DNA from 3 places in the Micromonospora sp. B9E7 genome. Region 3 is predicted to be linked to each of the others. Evidence: riboswitches for the same ligand, from Rfam matches in the RefSeq annotation. Region 3 holds a riboswitch; each other region holds the start of a gene.
The links. Region 3 has a riboswitch for cobalamin ahead of ABGB10_RS08630 (ribonucleoside-diphosphate reductase subunit alpha). Riboswitches for the same ligand answer to the same signal wherever they lie in the genome.

Region 1 (3,270 bases), on a different contig from region 3:
TGCCGTGCTTGCCCAGGTGCACCACGGCGTCCGCGCCGAAGCCGCCGTCGGCGGCCGACGCGGCCAACCAGCGGTACGCGGCCAGGTAGTGGTGACTCGGCGGCAGGTCCGGGTCGTGGTAGATGGCGATCGGGTTCTCCCCGAAGCCGCGTGGCGGTTGGATCAGCAGCACCACGTTGCCGAAGCGCAGCCCGGCGAGAACGATGTCGCCACCCTCGGTGTACAGCTCGCCGGGTGGCTCACCCCAGTGTTCCCGCATCCGCTCGCGCAGCTCGGCCGGGACCTGGTCGAACCACCGCCGGTACGTGTGCCCCGGTATCCGGGCCTCGGCGGCGGCCAACTGCTCCGGGGTGAGCCACTCCACGTCGTGGCCTCCGGCGGCGATCAGCGCATGGATCAACGCGTCCCCGTCGGTGGGCGGCGGCGCGTCGCCCAGGTCGTAGCCGTCCTCGGCCAGCGCGGCGAGCAGGCGGACCGCCGAGACCGGGGTGTCCAGCCCGACGGCGTTGCCGACCCGGGAGTGCTTGGTGGGGTACGAGCTGAGCACCACGGCGATCCGCTTGTCGGGGTTGGGCAGGTACCGCAGCCGGGCGTGGCGCACCGCGATCCCGGCGACCCGGGCGGCCCGCTCGGGATCGGCGGCGTAGACCGAGAGGCCGTCCGAGTCGATCTGCTTGAACGAGAACGGCACGGTGACGATCCGGCCGTCGAACTCGGGGATGGCCACCTGCATCGCGGCGTCCAACGGGGACAGCCCGGCGTCGCTGTCGGCCCACTGCGCACGGGTGCTGGTGAGGCAGAGCGCCTGGATGACCGGCACGTCCAGGGCGGCCAGGGCGCCGACGTCCCAGGCGTCCTCGTCGCCGCCTCCGGAGGCATCCGCGGCGACCGCGCCGCCGGCCGCGAGGACAGTGACCAGCAACGCGTCGCAGCGGGCGAAGAGCCCGAGCGGGCCGGCGCCCGTGGTGAGCCCGCGCAGCGAGCCGCAGAAGATCGGCAGCGGGTTGCCGCCGGCCTCGCGGACCGCGTCCGCGAGCACGTCGACGAATTCGGTGTTCCCGGCCAGCGCGTGCGCACGGTAGAAGACGATCCCCACGGTGGGCCGCTCCGGATTGGTCGGGTACTCACGGTGCACGCCGTACGCCGGGGTGGGTGCGGGTGGGGCGAACCCCTCGCCGGTGAGCAGCACCGTGTCGGAGAGGAACCGGGCCAGCTGCCCCAGGTTGTCCGGCCCGCCCTCGACCAGGTACGCCAGCGCCTGGGTGACGACCCCGGACGGCACTGTGGAGATGGCCATCAGTTCCGCGTCGGGCAGGGCCTCGCCGCCGAGCACGACCGTCGGCACGCCGGAGGTGAGCACCGCGGCGAGGCCGTCCGGCCAGGCCTGTCGACCGCCGAGCAGGCGTACGACGACGAGGTTCACGCCGTCGAGCAGGGCGGGTACCTCGTCGGCGGTGACCCGGGCGGGGTTGGCCAGCCGGTAGTCGGCACCGCTGGCGCGGGCGGCCAACAGGTCGGTGTCGGCGGTGGAGAGCAGCAGGATGCGCACGGCAGGCTCCGGGGAGTGACGCCCCGGCCACCACGAGGGTGACCGCGACGATGCGGGTGGGTGCGGCGTCAGCCGGTACGACGGCGGCGCGGACGGCTCGCGGGCGCGAGCGGCGGGGCCGGTCGGCGGCGGGCGGCGCTCAGCTCAGCGGGGCGTAGCCGGTCGCGGGCGCGGTGAAGCGCCCACCGCGCGAGTCATGACGATGTTCGTCGATGAATGAGACGCCGTGCGTCATCGGGTCCTCCTCGGGTGTCCACGCCCTGGGGTACGTCCCGACGGCCGAAGTATCCTGGCTTCCGGATCGATGCTCTCCCCCGGCCTTCCAACCGCAGACACACGGCCGTGACTCACGAGGGGGGATCGCTCCCCGGTGACAGTGGCGGGACCGCGTCGGAATCGCACCGACTTCCTTCACTGCCGTCAGGCCGCGAATGCTGCCACACCCCTCCGCTGCCGGTCAACGCCGGTCCGGCCCCGCCAGGCGGACGGCACTCATCGAGCTTCGGCGATCGGTGCGAGCGCGACCCCCGCACGGCGCAATGCCCCAGATCAATGCCCGCCGTCCTTTGCTCTGCTTACCTATGTGCACCGGTGACGCTGCGTGTCCGGTGCCTATAGGTAGGCAGAGCAAAGGACGGTCGAACGAACTCTGACCTGCGCCGATCACCCGGCAGGGCGGCGCCGGGCGGCACCGTCACCTAGGATCGGCGAACGCCACACCAGTGTCCGTGATCAATCTCGGAGGTCGATCACCTTGGCCGCCCCGCAGTTCCACCACCTGGCGGGCCGGGTCTGGCTCTGCCCGGGCGATCCCGACCCGGAGGCGGTCCAGGCCAGCGTCGCCGTCGTGGCCGACGAGCGCGGCAGTGTGATGATCGACGCCGGGCAGAGCCTCACGCACGCCCGCGAGATCCAGGCCGCGCTCGCCGCGGCCGGGCTGCCGCAGCCGCGCTGGCTCGTCTACACCCACCACCACTGGGACCACGTCTGGGGAGCCTGCGCCTGGCCCGGAATCGAGATCGTCGGACACGAGACGGCCGTGCCGCTGCTGCGCGCCGAGGCCACCCGACCGTGGAGCCACCGCTATCTGGACGAGCAGGTACGCGCCAACCCCCGCCTCCGCCCGAGCTTTCAGGCCCGCGCTCGCGCGATGGCGTCCTGGGAAGGCTTCGCCATCCTGCCGCCGACCCGGACCTTCGCCGACGTGGCCGAGCTGCCGGTCGGGGTTCGGCTACGCCACGTCGGCGGCGGGCACGCACCGGACTCGACCGTGGTGCTGGTGCCCGACTCGGGGGTCATGCTGCTGGGCGACTGCTTCTACCCGCCGCCGGCGCACCTGCGTCGGCCGGAGGACGGCCTCGACCTGGGCCTGGTCCGTCGACTTCTCGACGACGACTACCACTGGTACGTCTCCAGCCACGCCGAGCCGATGACGCTCGAGCAGGCCCGCTCGGCCGTCGAGGACGCCTGAGCAGGCGAGTCTCAGCGGGCGTGGCGTTCCGGGTGGGCCCGGCTCCAGGTCCGCATCCGCTCCGGGTAGCCGGTGCGCGCCGCCTCGTACAGCGGCACCGAGTGCTTGCGGGCGATGGCCCCCGCCGCGCGGGGTGTTCCGGTACGGCGACGGATCCATTCGCCGTCGTGCGCGATCGCCATCACCGTGGTGTCCGTCGCGGTGGTCTCCGGCTCCAGGTAGAACTCCACGCCCCGCCGGGTGGCCACGA
Region 2 (3,270 bases), on a different contig from region 3:
GCTCAGCCGCGACCCGGGTGTCACGGCGGTGAGGTCCGTGTCGGGCCGTGCTCTGGGGTCGACAGTCGACTCGTCGTCAGCGGTGGCGGTGGCCTTCGCCTCCTGATCGGTAGGCGTCGGATCGGCCGCGACGCCCGCGCGGGCCGTGACGACCGCGGTGCCCGTGCGCGCCGCCGGCACGGTGACGGGTCGCCGCTTACCGCCCGTGGGCTGCGCACCGACGCCGCTCGCCACGCCGGCACTGCCCGCGGAGGTCTTGCCCGCAGCCGTCTTTCCCGCGACGGCCCTGCCCCCGCTGGTCTTGCCGGCGGCGGCCTTGTTCGTGGTACGGGCACCGCCGCCGCGTCGACCGGAGGTCGCCGGCGAGGTGCGGCCCCGGCCGGTGGGTTGGCCGGTGGACCCCGTCCGCCGACGCCAGACGACGAATCCGGCCACCGCCACGGCCGCCGCGACCGCCACCGCCCAGCCGACCCAGGCCGGTGCTCCGGAGCCGCCCTCGTCGGTCGACCCGGTCGGCGGGGCCGCCGCGGCCCCGGACGGCGGGGTCACCGGCTGCGCCGAGGTGGTCGGCACCGCCGACGCCTGCCCGGACGACCCGTGCTGCTCGCTGGCGGCCACCAACGCCGGGTCCGGCTGGGTCGTCGGTGGGCTCCACCCCTTGGGTGCCGCCGTCACCCGCCCGTTGTAGCGGAAGGTCAGCGTGCCCCGCACGGTGTCGCCGTCCGAGGCGACCGACAGGTAGCTCACCGAGTACTGGCCCTTGGCCGGCAGGTGGGTGACGGCCACCGCCGCAGGGAACCCGGTGGTGTACTCACGTGGCTCGAACTGCCCGTTGACCAGGAAGTACTCCCGTACCGGCTGGTCCAGCGGCTTCGGCTCCCCGTACGACCAGCCGTTGTCGACGCGGACGCCGCCCGGAGCGGTGACCGTGAAGAACGCGTTGGGCGCGGCCTTCTCGGTGAAGAAGAGCTGCACCGACGTCAACGGCTCGCTCACCGTGGCGCCACCCGCCGGCGTGGACATGGCGAGAGTCCCGTGAGCCGCGGCGGGTTGGGCGGACGCGAGGAGAGCGACCGCCGAGGCGAGGAGGAGCGCGAGGACGCCCGAGAGCACCCGCCCCGGAGTCTGAGGGAGACGACGCATCTGAATATCCTGACCGGAGTGAGGCTTTTTTCAAGAGCTGGCGATCTTTTTCCTCACATGGCAAAAGCCGACGATGCCGCGCCGCTGTCTCCGCACCGTGCCCCCGGTGCCGCGACTTCCCTGGCCAGCTATGCTGCGGGCGGCGCTGGTTCGCCCCGTCGTGACCGGCAGGGCGTCGTAAGAGGGAACCCGGTGGAAGTCCGGGACTGCCCCGCAGCGGTGAGTGGGAACGAACGCCGTCATCAGCACTGGGCCGTCGGCCTGGGAAGCGACGGCCGGTAGGAGACCGGCACGACCGGTCAGGCCCGCGAGTCCGAAGACCTGCCTGCGCTGCGCACACGACCGTGTGCGCCGCCGTCGGCCTCGCGGGTGGGCTCAGCGGGTGACGTGCCGTACGTCGGCGCGTCCTCGTCAGCGTGTCCGCGTTCCGGTGGTGTGGTTTCCCGAGGGACGGACTACCGCTGTGCACGACACCGCCACGATCGCCGGCCGCGCGCCGTCGGCGTCGCACCTGACCCTGTCGCAGATCATGGACCAGCACCACACCAACCTGATGGGTACGGTGCACGGCGGCCGGATCCTCAACCTCATCGACTCCGTCGCCGGTGTGGTCGCCGCCCGGCACTCCGACGGGCCGGCGGTGACCGCCGCGATCGACGAGACCGCCTTCCTGCGCGCGGTACGGGTCGGCGACGTCGTCCACGTCGACGCCCGGATCACCTGGGCCGGACGCAGCTCGATGGAGGTCGCGGTCAAGGTCACCGCCGACCGGTGGGACCGGGCGGTGCCGCCCACCGACGTGGCCACCGCCCACCTGGTCATGGTCGCCGTCGACGACGACGGCCAGCCTCGTACGGTGCCGCCGCTGCTACCGGAGACCGACGGGGACCGGCGTCGGTACCGGGAGGCGGAGATCCGCCGCGAACACCGGTTGGCCCTGCGGCGGGCGCTGCTCGACGGCGCCGAGGACGGCTGAGAGCCGCTCGGGCTGTCCGTCGCGACGTTCCCCGGGTGGCTCGCCGCGATCGTCGCTCGTCCGGCCGGGCGCGCCGGATGCGGACGCAGGACAACCCGGATGTCGCCCGGCCGGCAACCCAATTGGATAGCGTCCAGGTGATGTCTAGATCACGGAGGGTGTGAACCGTCATGCGCGCTGCGGTGCTGCGGGAGTTCGACAGTCCACTGATGGTGGAGGACGTCGATCAACCCGCTCCCGGGGCGGGGCAGGTGCTGGTGCGCGTCATCGCCAGCGGGGTCAATCCACTCGACACGAAGATCCAGGCAGGAAAGGCCGCGCACGCGCGCGTCCAGCCGCCCGCGGTGCTCGGACTGGACCTGGCCGGCGTCGTCGCCGCGGTCGGCGCGGAGGTGGCCGGGTTCGCGCCGGGAGACGAGGTGTACGGGCTGTGCGGGGGAGTGGGCGACCTGCAGGGGTCGCTGGCCGAGTACGCCGCCGTGGACGCCCGGTTGCTGGCCGGCAAGCCGAGCAGCCTCTCGATGCGAGAGGCCGCCGCACTGCCCCTGGCGGCGGTCACCTCGTGGGAAGGGCTGGTCGACCGCGCCGGGGTCCGCGCCGGGCAGAAGGTGCTGGTGCACGGCGGTGCCGGCGGTGTCGGACACGTGGGTGTGCAACTCGCCCAGGCAAGGGGCGCCGAGGCGTACGCCACGGGAGGCCCGGCGAGCGTACGGGTGATCGAGAGCCTGGGTGCCGTGCCGATCGACTACACCTCGACCAGCGTCGAGGAGTACGTCGAGAGGCACACCGGTGGCGAGGGGTTCGACATCGTCGTCGACAACGTCGGTGGCGCGACGCTCGACGCGTCGTTCGCGGCGGTACGCACCTATCACGGGCACGTCGTCAGCGCGCTGGGCTGGGGGTCGCACTCGCTCGCCCCGCTGTCGTTCCGTGGCGCGACCTACTCCGGCGTGTTCACTTTGCTGCCGATGCTCACCGGACGGGGCCGCGAACACCACGGCGACATCCTGCGCGAGATCGCGACGCTGGCCGATGCCGGTGCCCTGCGCCCGCGACTGGATCCACGCACGTTCACGCTCGACACGGTCATGGACGCCCACCGGCTGGTCGCCGACGGCACCGCCGAGGGCAAGGTCATCGTGGACGTCGCC
Region 3 (3,270 bases):
GGCGTTCAGCACGGCCGCGAGCGACAGGTGGACGACGCCCTTCTCGGGCCCGAGCCACCGCAGTTGCGAGTCGGACGTGAGCAGGCGGTAGACCGCCCCCATGTCGGCGGCCATCGTCGCCACGTCCAGACCCACGAGGTTCTGTGCCTGGTGGACCGCTGCGGCGGCGACGATGTCGTTGCCCCGACCGATGGTGAAGGTCAGGCCGTGGCCCGCGAGCGGCGCGCCCACGCTGTCGGTGCCGTCGGTGTGCAGGACGACGTAGGCCGCCGAGTAGTCGCCGTCCTTGTTCATGGCGTCTGACCCGTCAGCGGTCAGGGAGGTGGGGAAGCGGACGTCCTCGACGGTGACAGCAGTGATCTGCGGCATGCGCTCCTCGCCCGGCTAGGCCAAAGATCAGATGATCATTTGGAGTATACGGAGGCTGAATCAGATGCGTCAACGACGTCGATCACCTAGTCGGCGCAGACATCCAATGTTTCGGGTCAGGAATGAACCGCTGGCGGCGGGGGTGTCAGAGGCGCAGCGGTCAGGGCCGGCATCGGCGGTCGGGTGGGGTTCTGAAGGTTGGATGTTCGCTTCGGGTGGGCAGATCGACGGCGAATTATGCGCAACATTCCTTACCTCTGTGGACTCTATACATCACACCTTTGTGGATCGCTGCCAGCGACTGCCCGCCCCGGACTGCCGGTGCCGGCGGCCGGTGGCACGACGAGGTCGCGAGAAGGGGGCGCGGCCGGGTGACGGTCGTCACCGCTCGGCCGTCGACACGCCGACACCGACATGTGGGGTGTGACAACCGCCGCGTCCCTATATATGGTGTCGAACGCAGCTGGTTCGGCCGCTCATCCGGCGCGGTCGAGGCAAGAGGGAACCCGGTGGAATTCCGGGACTGTCCCGCAGCGGTGAGTGGGAACGACAGCCGTCATCAGCACTGGGCCACCAAGCGGCCTGGGAAGCGACGGCCAGTAGGAGACCGGCCAGCCCGGTCGTGCCCACGAGTCCGAAGACCTGCCAGCGCGCCGCGTACCCGCACCCGGGTGGGCGGCGGTCCGAGGCCGCGTGGGACGGCTGACGCCACCTGACCCACGCCGGGCTGGCGTGGCGTCCGTCGGTGTCTGTCTCCTCGCGTCCGGACCACCAGGTCTCGAACTCCGAGGAGCGAGTGGTGACAGTCACCGAGGTAGTCCCGGCCAGCGCCGACGCCGCCCTGCGGCGGACGCCGATGCAGGTCCGCAAGCGCGACGGCGCCACCGAACCCGTGGACGTGAACAAGATCGTCCGGGCGGTCGAGCGGTGGGCCGACGACCTGACCGACGTCGACCCGATGCGCGTCGCCACCCGCACCATCAGCGGCCTGTACGACGGCGCGACGACTGCCGAACTGGACCGGCTGTCCATCCAGACGGCGGCCGAGATGATCGGTGAGGAGCCGCAGTACTCGCGCCTCGCCGCCCGGCTGTTGGCCGGCTACGTCGACAAGGAGGTGCGTCGGCAGGGCATCGCCTCGTTCAGCGCGGCGATCCGGGTCGGCCACGCCGAGGGCCTGATCGGAGACGACACCGCCGCGCTCGTCGCCGCACACGCCGACATGCTCGACGACGCTGTCGACCCGGACGGCGACCGGCGGTTCGAGTACTTCGGGCTACGCACGGTGTACGACAGGTACCTGCTGCGCCACCCCACCAGGCGGCTGGTGCTGGAGACCCCGCAGTACTGGCTGCTGCGGGTGTCCTGCGGCCTGTCCCGTACGCCGGACGAGGCGGTCGGCTTCTACCGGCTGATGTCCAGCCTGGCCTACCTGCCCAGCTCACCGACGTTGTTCAACTCCGGTACCCGGCACACCCAGATGTCCTCCTGCTACCTGGTCGACTCTCCGCTCGACGAGCTGGACTCGATCTACGCGCGGTACGCCCAGGTCGCCAACCTGTCCAAGTTCGCCGGCGGCATCGGCATCGCGTACTCCCGGGTCCGGTCCCGGGGCGCGTTGATCCGCGGCACCAACGGGCAGTCCAACGGGATCGTGCCGTGGCTGCGCACGCTGGACGCGAGCGTCGCCGCGGTCAACCAGGGTGGCCGGCGCAAGGGCGCGGCGTGCGTCTACCTGGAGCCGTGGCACCCGGACATCGAGGAGTTCCTGCAACTGCGGGACAACACCGGCGAGGACGCCCGGCGCACCCACAACCTGAACCTGGCCAACTGGGTTCCGGACGAGTTCATGCGCCGGGTCGAGGCCGACGAGATGTGGTCGCTGTTCGACCCGCACGAGGTGCCCGAACTGCCCGACCTGTGGGGGGAGCGGTTCGACGCCGCGTACCGCGAGGCCGAGGCGCAGGGCCGCTACGTGCGGCAGGTCCCGGCGCGGGAGCTGTACGGGAAGATGATGCGGACCCTGGCCCAGACCGGCAACGGGTGGATGACCTTCAAGGACGCGTCGAACCGGCTGTGCAACCAGACCGCCGAACCGGGCAACGTGGTGCACCTGTCCAACCTCTGCACCGAGATCGTCGAGGTGTCCAGCGACGCCGAGACGGCCGTGTGCAACCTCGGTTCGGTGAACCTCGCCGCCCACCTGGTCGACGGTGGCATCGACTGGGAGCGGCTGCGCGCCACGGTCCGTACCGCGGTGACCTTCCTCGACCGGGTCATCGACATCAACTACTACCCGACCACCCAGGCGGCGGCGAGCAACCCCCGCTGGCGGCCGGTCGGGCTCGGGCTGATGGGCCTGCAGGACGTCTTCTTCGCGCTGCGGCTGCCGTTCGACTCGCCGGCCGCCCGGGAGCTGTCCACCCGGGTCAGCGAGGAGTTGTACCTGACCGCGCTGGAGACCTCCACCGACCTGGCGCGACAGTTCGGCGCGCACCCGACGTACGCCCAGACCCGGGCCGCGCGGGGCCAGTTGCAGCCCGACCTGTGGGGTGTCGAGGGTACGCAGACCGCCCGGTGGGACGCGCTGCGGGAACGGGTCGCGGCGCACGGGCTGCGTAACTCGCTGCTGGTGGCCGTCGCCCCGACCGCGACCATCGCCTCGATCGCCGGGTGCTACGAGTGCATCGAGCCGCAGGTGTCGAACCTGTTCAAGCGCGAGACGCTGTCCGGGGAGTTCCTCCAGGTCAACACCGCCCTGGTCCGCGAGCTGAAGGCCCGTGGCCTGTGGACCGACCGGATCCGGTCGGCGATCAAGCGGGCCGAGGGGTCGGTGCAGGACATCGCCGAGCTGCCGGCCGGCGTCCGGGAGTTGTTCCGCACCGCGTGGGAGCTGCCGCA

Region 1: another riboswitch for cobalamin. It lies ahead of cobN (cobaltochelatase subunit CobN); the one in region 3 lies ahead of ABGB10_RS08630 (ribonucleoside-diphosphate reductase subunit alpha).
Region 2: another riboswitch for cobalamin. It lies ahead of ABGB10_RS02240 (acyl-CoA thioesterase); the one in region 3 lies ahead of ABGB10_RS08630 (ribonucleoside-diphosphate reductase subunit alpha).

The regions. Positions count from the first base shown of each region.
Region 1 covers NZ_JBDPLX010000029.1:17,723-20,992, reverse strand. Annotated here, with positions in the region: gene cobN (cobaltochelatase subunit CobN) at 1-1,549, opposite strand, end outside; cobalamin riboswitch at 1,832-1,961, opposite strand; gene ABGB10_RS30600 (MBL fold metallo-hydrolase) at 2,304-3,020, shown strand; gene ABGB10_RS30595 (hypothetical protein) at 3,032-3,270, opposite strand, start outside.
Region 2 covers NZ_JBDPLX010000001.1:515,483-518,752, reverse strand. Annotated here, with positions in the region: gene ABGB10_RS02245 (copper resistance protein CopC) at 1-1,143, opposite strand, end outside; cobalamin riboswitch at 1,273-1,487, shown strand; gene ABGB10_RS02240 (acyl-CoA thioesterase) at 1,607-2,119, shown strand; gene ABGB10_RS02235 (zinc-dependent alcohol dehydrogenase family protein) at 2,290-3,270, shown strand, end outside.
Region 3 covers NZ_JBDPLX010000004.1:179,508-182,777, reverse strand. Annotated here, with positions in the region: gene ABGB10_RS08635 (enolase C-terminal domain-like protein) at 1-369, opposite strand, end outside; cobalamin riboswitch at 817-1,034, shown strand; gene ABGB10_RS08630 (ribonucleoside-diphosphate reductase subunit alpha) at 1,226-3,270, shown strand, end outside.